DNA from 2 places in the Variovorax sp. P4_B10 genome. Region 2 is predicted to be linked to the other one. Evidence: predicted binding sites of a transcription regulator. Region 2 holds the regulator's gene; the other holds the start of a gene.
What was found. Region 2 encodes LexA, which represses DNA repair genes until DNA is damaged. Its sites were predicted from a motif close to ACTGTATNNNNATACAGT; they were not measured.
Positions count from the first base shown of each region.

Region 1: the regulator LexA is predicted to act here: its motif matches at 1,880-1,897, upstream of imuA (translesion DNA synthesis-associated protein ImuA).

Region 1 is NZ_JBFUHN010000014.1:7,658-11,059, reverse strand. It holds gene AC1DXX_RS09305 (aldo/keto reductase) at 1-240, opposite strand, end outside; gene AC1DXX_RS09300 (ABC transporter substrate-binding protein) at 661-1,788, opposite strand; gene imuA (translesion DNA synthesis-associated protein ImuA) at 1,911-2,720, shown strand; gene AC1DXX_RS09290 (Y-family DNA polymerase) at 2,689-3,402, shown strand, end outside.
Region 2 is NZ_JBFUHN010000012.1:76,616-80,017, forward strand. It holds gene adk (adenylate kinase) at 1-258, shown strand, start outside; gene AC1DXX_RS08560 (asparaginase) at 285-1,247, opposite strand; gene lexA (transcriptional repressor LexA) at 1,321-2,004, shown strand; gene AC1DXX_RS08570 (hypothetical protein) at 2,143-2,511, shown strand; gene AC1DXX_RS08575 (D-2-hydroxyacid dehydrogenase family protein) at 2,602-3,402, shown strand, end outside.

The DNA.
Region 1 (3,402 bases), on a different contig from region 2:
AAAGGCCTTGCCGCGCTGCTTCGCCGTGGCGAGCAGTTCGCCGGTGGTTTCCTCGGAGCGGCCGTACATCGGCGAGCTGTCGATCACCTTGCCGCCTGCGGCGAACAGGGCATCGAGCACGCCGGGGAGGCGTTTGTATTCCTCGCTGCCGGGGCGCTGGTCGAAGCCGATCCAGGTGCCGCAGCCGATCACCGGCAAGGCTTCCTGGGTGGAGGGGATGGGGCGGGTGTTCATGGTCATCGCAGGCCTGCCTTGTTGCTGTGCGAAGGAGGGTAGCGCGGCACCGGCGCAGAGTGCTGCGCCGAGCCTGAGCAGCTGGGCGCGCGTGAGAGCGGGGAGCTGTTGCGGTGCGTTCGTGGGGGGCGTCACGAACGAAATTCTGCGCCATTCAGGGCGCGCTCACGCCGATGGGGTACCTTGCTCCGCGAATGTCCCCCGGCGCGGCCTATGGCCGCAGGCCTCCTCCTTTATTTCGCTGCGCAAGGCACCCCATCGGCGTGATCTGTCAGCGCCGTGGTTGATCGGCCAGCACAACAGCCGCGCCTCTCGTGCACAGGGCACCGGGTGCTCCCCGCAGCGAAATAAAGGAGGAGCGAAGCGGGGGACATTCGCGGAGGGGAGCACCCGGTGTCCTGTGCACGCGCCCCGAACGACAGGCTCTTAACGCAGATAGCGCCCGTCAGCCTTGAGCATCGACAGCTCGGAGAACGTCAGCCCGCGGTGCTCGCCGGGCCGGTACGACACAGCGATCCCGCCGATGTCGAGCGTCTTGAACGACTCGAGACCCTTCTGCAGCGAGTCCGCCGTCGGGTTCGGCCCCGCACGCTTCAGGCCTTCGACCATGACCTTGGCCGCCACATAGCCCTCGAGGCTGGCGTAGCTGAACTCGGTTGCGCCGATCTTCTTCATGGCCGCCTGGTACTCGGCAATCACCGGCATCGCGCTGTTCCACGGGTAGGGCACGACCTGCGAGATGACCACGCCGGCCGCGTCCTTCTTGATGTCCTGGAACAGCTTCTGCCCGTTCAGGAACGAGAACGAATAGAAGGCCGTCTCGCCGCCGGCTGCGCGGTAGGCCGTGATGAACTTTGYCGCCACGTCGTTGGTGACCGACAGCACCACCGCCTTGGGCTTGAGCTTGGCCAGCTCCACGGCGCGCTCGGCGGCGTCGGAGCCGTCGTTCTTGATCGCCACGCTGCCGACCAGTTTCTCGCCGCGCTCGGCCACGAACTTCTGCGTGCTTTCCAGCGCCGAGCGCGCGCCGGGGTTGTCGTTGTGCGCGAAGCCGATGCGCGAGAGGCCGATGGTGAAGAGGTGGTTCACGATCCGGCTGTACTCCTCGTCGTAGCTGATGCGCACCGGGAAGTTGTATTCGGAAAACTTCACCACCGGCCCCGCGCCGGTGTACGGGCCGACGACGGGAATCCTGAGTTCGTTGGCCACCTTCAGCGCACCGACCGCCGGCGAGGTGCCGATGGGCATCAGCACGCCGACGGCGCCGTCCTTCACGAAGGTCTTGACGTTCTCGGCGCCCTTGGCGGGGTCGAAGGCATCGTCGAGCTGGCGCAGTTCGACCGGCCTGCCGTTGATGCCGCCGTTCGCATTCAGCGTGGTGAACATGGCACGGATGCCGATCAGGGGTTCGGTCGACAGGGACGCCAGGGGCCCGGTCTGCACGTAGGTCTGCCCGATCACGAGCGGCTTGGTTTGTGCCTGTGCGGTAGCCGAGAGTCCCAGTACGAAGGCAGCCAGGGCCGAAGCCAGCAAATGAATCTTTGTGTGTTTCATGGTCACAAATTGTTAATGAATCATCTTAAGCGCCGAGCCCCCTCTGGGTAAATCGCTCTTTACCCTTCCTCCTTGTTGTGGCCCACGGAATACTGTATAAAAATACAGTTAACAGTTCAATCATGGGCCTCCCTTTCCTCGACTCCTTTTCCGCTGCCGCAGGCCGCGGCGTCTGGCATGCCGATGAGCTTGGCATGGCCGACGCGCAGGTCGTCGCCACCGGCCACGCCGCGCTCGACGCGGAGTTGCCGGGCGGCGGCTGGCCGGTCGGCGCCATGACGGAATTGCTGCAAGGCGCGCCCGAAGCCCATGTCTGGCGGCTGCTGCTGCCCGCGCTGGCGCAGGCGGTGGAGACGCGCGGCGGGCCGGTGGTGCTGATCGGCCCGCCGTACGAGCCTTGCGGGCCGTCGTTGGCGGCGCAGGGCCTGCCGGTGGAAGCGCTGATGTGGGTCAGGAGCGATGCGTCGGCCGTGCGGCTGTGGGCCTGCGAGCAGGCGCTGCGCTGCGCGGACGTGTCCGCCGTGCTGGCCTGGCTGCCGCAGGCCCGGGTGGGCGAATTGCGGCGGCTGCAGCTGGCCGCAGCCCAGCATGACGTGCTGTTCTTCGTGTGCCGGCCCGGATCGGCCGCACAGGGGGCTTCGCCTGCGCGCCTGCGTCTTCAGATGGAACGCTGCGAAGCCGATGCGTCGCAGATCGAGCTCCGCATCCTCAAGCGCCGCGGCCCGCCGCTGGCCGCGCCGGTGATGTTGCCGGCGCGCAACGAACGCATGACCGCATTGCTGGCGGCCGCGCGGCTGCGTCGCAAGCTGCGCCTGCAGCAGCAGGGCACGGTGCCAGCCGGCGAAGCGGCATCGTCGGCGACGGTGGTGCGCATCGACGCGTGGAAAGGAGGAGGCCCCAATGCATTGGATCGCATTGCAGTGGTCGCTTGAATCCGACGCCCCCGACGCGCCGCTCCTGCCGACGCCCGAAGCCCTGGGCTGGTGGGCGCTGCAGTACACGCCGCACGTCGCCTGGGAGGACGAAGCGCTGATGCTCGAAGTCTCGGCCTGCGAGCGCCTGTGGGGCGGGCGGCTTCAACTGATGCGCCAGCTGGTCGCCGCGAACCCCGCGCCCGATGTGCGCATGCTGGGCGCGCAAGACGCCACGAGCCTGATCGCGCTGGCGCGGCTGCGCCTGTTCGAGCGCAACGAGAACCGGCCCAACGACGTGCCAGCCGGCCTGCCGCTGGACACGCTCACCGCTGCACGCCCACACCTCGACCTGCTCGCGCGCCTCGGTTGCCGCACCTGGGGCGAGGTGGCCGCCTTGCCGCGCGGCGGCCTCACGCGGCGCTTCGGCGCGGGGTTGCGCGAAGCGCTCGACGCCGCCTGGGGCCTGCGCCCCGAAAGCCACAGCTGGCTCACGCTGCCCGACGTGTTCGAACAGAAGCTGGAGCTGCCCGCGCTGGCCGAGACCGCGCCCGAACTCATGTGGTCGGCCAACCGCCTGCTCACTGCGCTGCAGATCTGGCTGCGTGCCCGCCAGCGCGGCGCCCGCGCGCTCGAGCTGCAGTGGACGCTCGACCTCAGGCGCTTCAACGGCGTGAACCTGCCGCCGCACCAGCAGGTCACC
Region 2 (3,402 bases):
CACGTCAAGTTCAACCCGCCCAAGCTCGAAGGCAAGGACGACGTGACCGGTGAAGACCTGATCCAGCGCAAGGACGACGAGGAAGAAACCGTGCGCAAGCGGCTCGAGGTCTACAGCCAGCAGACGCGTCCGCTGGTCGACTACTACTCGGCCTGGGCCAAGGCCGATCCGGCCGCCGCGCCGAAGTACCGCGCCATCAAGGGCGTCGGCACGGTCGACGAAATCACGCAACGTGCGCTGGCGGCACTGAGCAGCTGATCTCTCGGCCGCCCGTCGACCGGCGGCTATTTCCCGAGCAGTTCCAGCATCAGCGCGATGCGCGCCTTCACCGGAGTGAGCGCGCCTGCGTCCCGCAGCCGGTCATCGGGTTTCGGCAGGATGCGCCCGCTGGTGCAACGCGTCGCGCGAAGCACCGCAATGCCGGCATCCTGCGCCTTCAGTGCGGCGGCTTCCAGCGCATGGTGCAAGGTGCCATTGCCGGTCGTGGCGAGGACCAGCCCACGAACGGGCTCCTCTGCGCCCTCCCGAAGAAGGGCATCGATGATCGCGCCGCTCGCGCCGGCGTGGCTCATGACGATTTCGACCCTGGGCCAGGGTCCCGGCGCATCCAGGGCCTTCGAGGCCCGGGGCGGCGTCGCATCCGGCCACTCCCTCACGCGCCGCACTCCGCCCTCTTCCACATAGCCGATCGGCCCCGCATCGCCCGAAGCAAAGGCATCGAGACTGTAGGTGTGCACCTTCTGCACATCCAGACCGCTGTGGACCGTGCCGGCACACACCACCGTCACGCCCCGCGCGCCAGCCGTTACCGCGACCGCAATGGCGTCTCGCACGTTCTGCGGCCCGTCCGGCGAGAGCGCGGTGGCCGGACGCATCGCACAGGTCAGCACCACGGGCTTGGCTGAAGCAAGCACCGAGTGAAGGAAGAACGCGGTCTCTTCGAGCGTGTCGGTGCCGTGGGTGATCACCACGCCCGCCACATCGGGCTGCGCCAGCCAATGCACGCAACGCTGGGCGAGCTTCTGCCAGATCTCGAACCCCATGTCCTTGCTGTCGACCTGCGCCACCTGCTCCGCCACCAGTGTCACGCCCTCGGGCGCCTCGATGCCGCCCAGCAGGTCTCCCACGCCCACTTGCCCGGCGGTGTAGCCGATGTTGTCGCCGCTGCTGGCGGCCCTGCCAGCGATGGTTCCGCCGGTGCCCAGAACCACCACGCGACGCACTTCAGGCAAAGGGGAATTGGCCATGGCTTGTCAACTTTTAAAAACTGGTTAAAAATACAGGTACTGGATATCTAGCCAGTGCCGCAAGGAACCACATATGCAGTTCGCCGTGAAGCTTACAGCCCGCCAGCAGCAGATCCTCGACTTGATCCAGAGCGCCATCGCGCGCACTGGCGCTCCGCCCACGCGTGCCGAAATCGCCAATGAGCTGGGGTTCAAGTCGGCCAATGCCGCCGAAGAGCACCTGCAGGCCCTGGCCCGCAAGGGCGTCATCGAACTCGTCAGCGGCACCTCGCGCGGTATCCGCCTCAAGGGCGATGCGCTGCGCTCGCTCAACGAAACACGCCACCGCGAAGGCGGCCAGTTCTCGCTGTCGCTGCCCGGCATGGCCCAGCTGGCGCTGCCGCTCATTGGCCGCGTCGCAGCCGGCTCGCCCATCCTGGCGCAGGAACATGTCGACCAGACCTACTACGTCGAAAACACGCTGTTCCAGCGCCAGCCCGACTACCTGCTCAAGGTGCGCGGCATGTCGATGCGCGACGCCGGCATCATGGACGGCGACCTGCTCGCCGTGCAGGCCACCAAGGAAGCGCGCAACGGCCAGATCGTGGTCGCACGCCTCGGCGACGAAGTCACCGTCAAGCGCCTGAAGCGCAACAAGCAGGTGATCGAGCTGCACGCCGAAAACCCCGACTACCCAACCATCATCGTCCAGCCTGGCGAGCCCTTCGAAATCGAAGGCCTCGCGGTCGGCCTCATCCGCAACACCATGCTGATGTAGGCCTCGCGGCCTGCACGCAGCAGCACCCCATCCGGTCGCAACAGGTGGCGGGCGTATGGCGCAAAGTCGCCATCACCCTGTCGCGGCCGATTCAAGAAATCCTGCCTGTGTTCAACCTCAGACTTTTTTGGAGTTCACATGGGAATCGCCCTCCTCGCCATCGTTGATTTCTGGATGCCGCTGCAATCGCTTGCAAGCCGCCTCATGCCTGCGCGCCGCCCTCGTCGCCGGGACAACAGCGGCGACACCGCCGCCGGACTGCGCTACGTGGCCGTGCGCCCGGCCTGCACGGCGCGGTCCGCCGGCGCAGCCGTGCCAACAGCAACCGCCTCCGCCCGCCCGCTGCGCGTGGTGCGTGTCGTCGACGGAAAAGGGCAGCAACGCAGCGCCAGCCGCGTCGTGATCTCGGGCCGGATGGCCGATGTCTGCGCGGAACTCGACCGCTTGGCGGCGCTCGAGGCCGCGGAAGCCGTGAGCTCGGCCCCCCGCTCCGCACACCTGCACTGAGCCATTTCACCCCTTGGCAGGCCGCCCGGGGTGGGTATCCAAACGTTCACAGGCGCGACATTGCAATGCTGCGAGGCACAATGGCACGCCATGAACATTGTGATCCTCGACGATTACCAGGACGCCGTGCGCAAGCTGCGCTGCGCCGCCAAGCTGGACGCGTACGCGGCCAAGGTCTACACCAACACGGTCAAGGGCATCGGGCAACTGTCGGTTCGCCTCAAGGACGCCGACGTGATCGTGCTGATCCGCGAGCGCACCCAGATCTCGCGCCAGCTGATCGAAAAGCTGCCCAAGCTCAAGCTCATCTCGCAGACCGGGCGCGTCGGTGGCCACATCGACGTCAATGCCTGCACCGAGCGGGGCGTGGCGGTGGCCGAGGGCACCGGTTCTCCGCAAGCGCCCGCCGAGCTGACATGGGCGCTGATCATGGCGGCCATGCGCCGGCTGCCGCAGTACATCAGCAACCTCAAGCACGGGGCATGGCAGCAGTCGGGCCTCAAGTCGGCCTCGATGCCGCCCAATTTCGGGCTGGGGTCGGTGCTCAAGGGCAAGACGCTCTGCATCTGGGGCTATGGCCGCATCGGCCAGCTGGTCGCGCGCTATGGGCAGGCCTTCGGCATGCAGGTCGTGATCTGGGGCCGCGAGGCGAGTTGCGCCAAGGCCCGGTCCGACGGCTTCCAGGTTGCGCAGAACCGCCACGAGTTCTTCGCTGCGGCCGACGTGCTGTCGGTGCACCTGCGGCTCAACGAGGAAACCAGCGGCCTGGTCACGCTCGAGGATCTCTCGCGCATGAAGCCGACGGCGCTGTTCGTCAACACCTCCCGCGCCGAACTGGTCGAGGCCGATGCCCTGCTCGCTGCGCTCAATCGCGGGCGCCCGGGGCTGGCC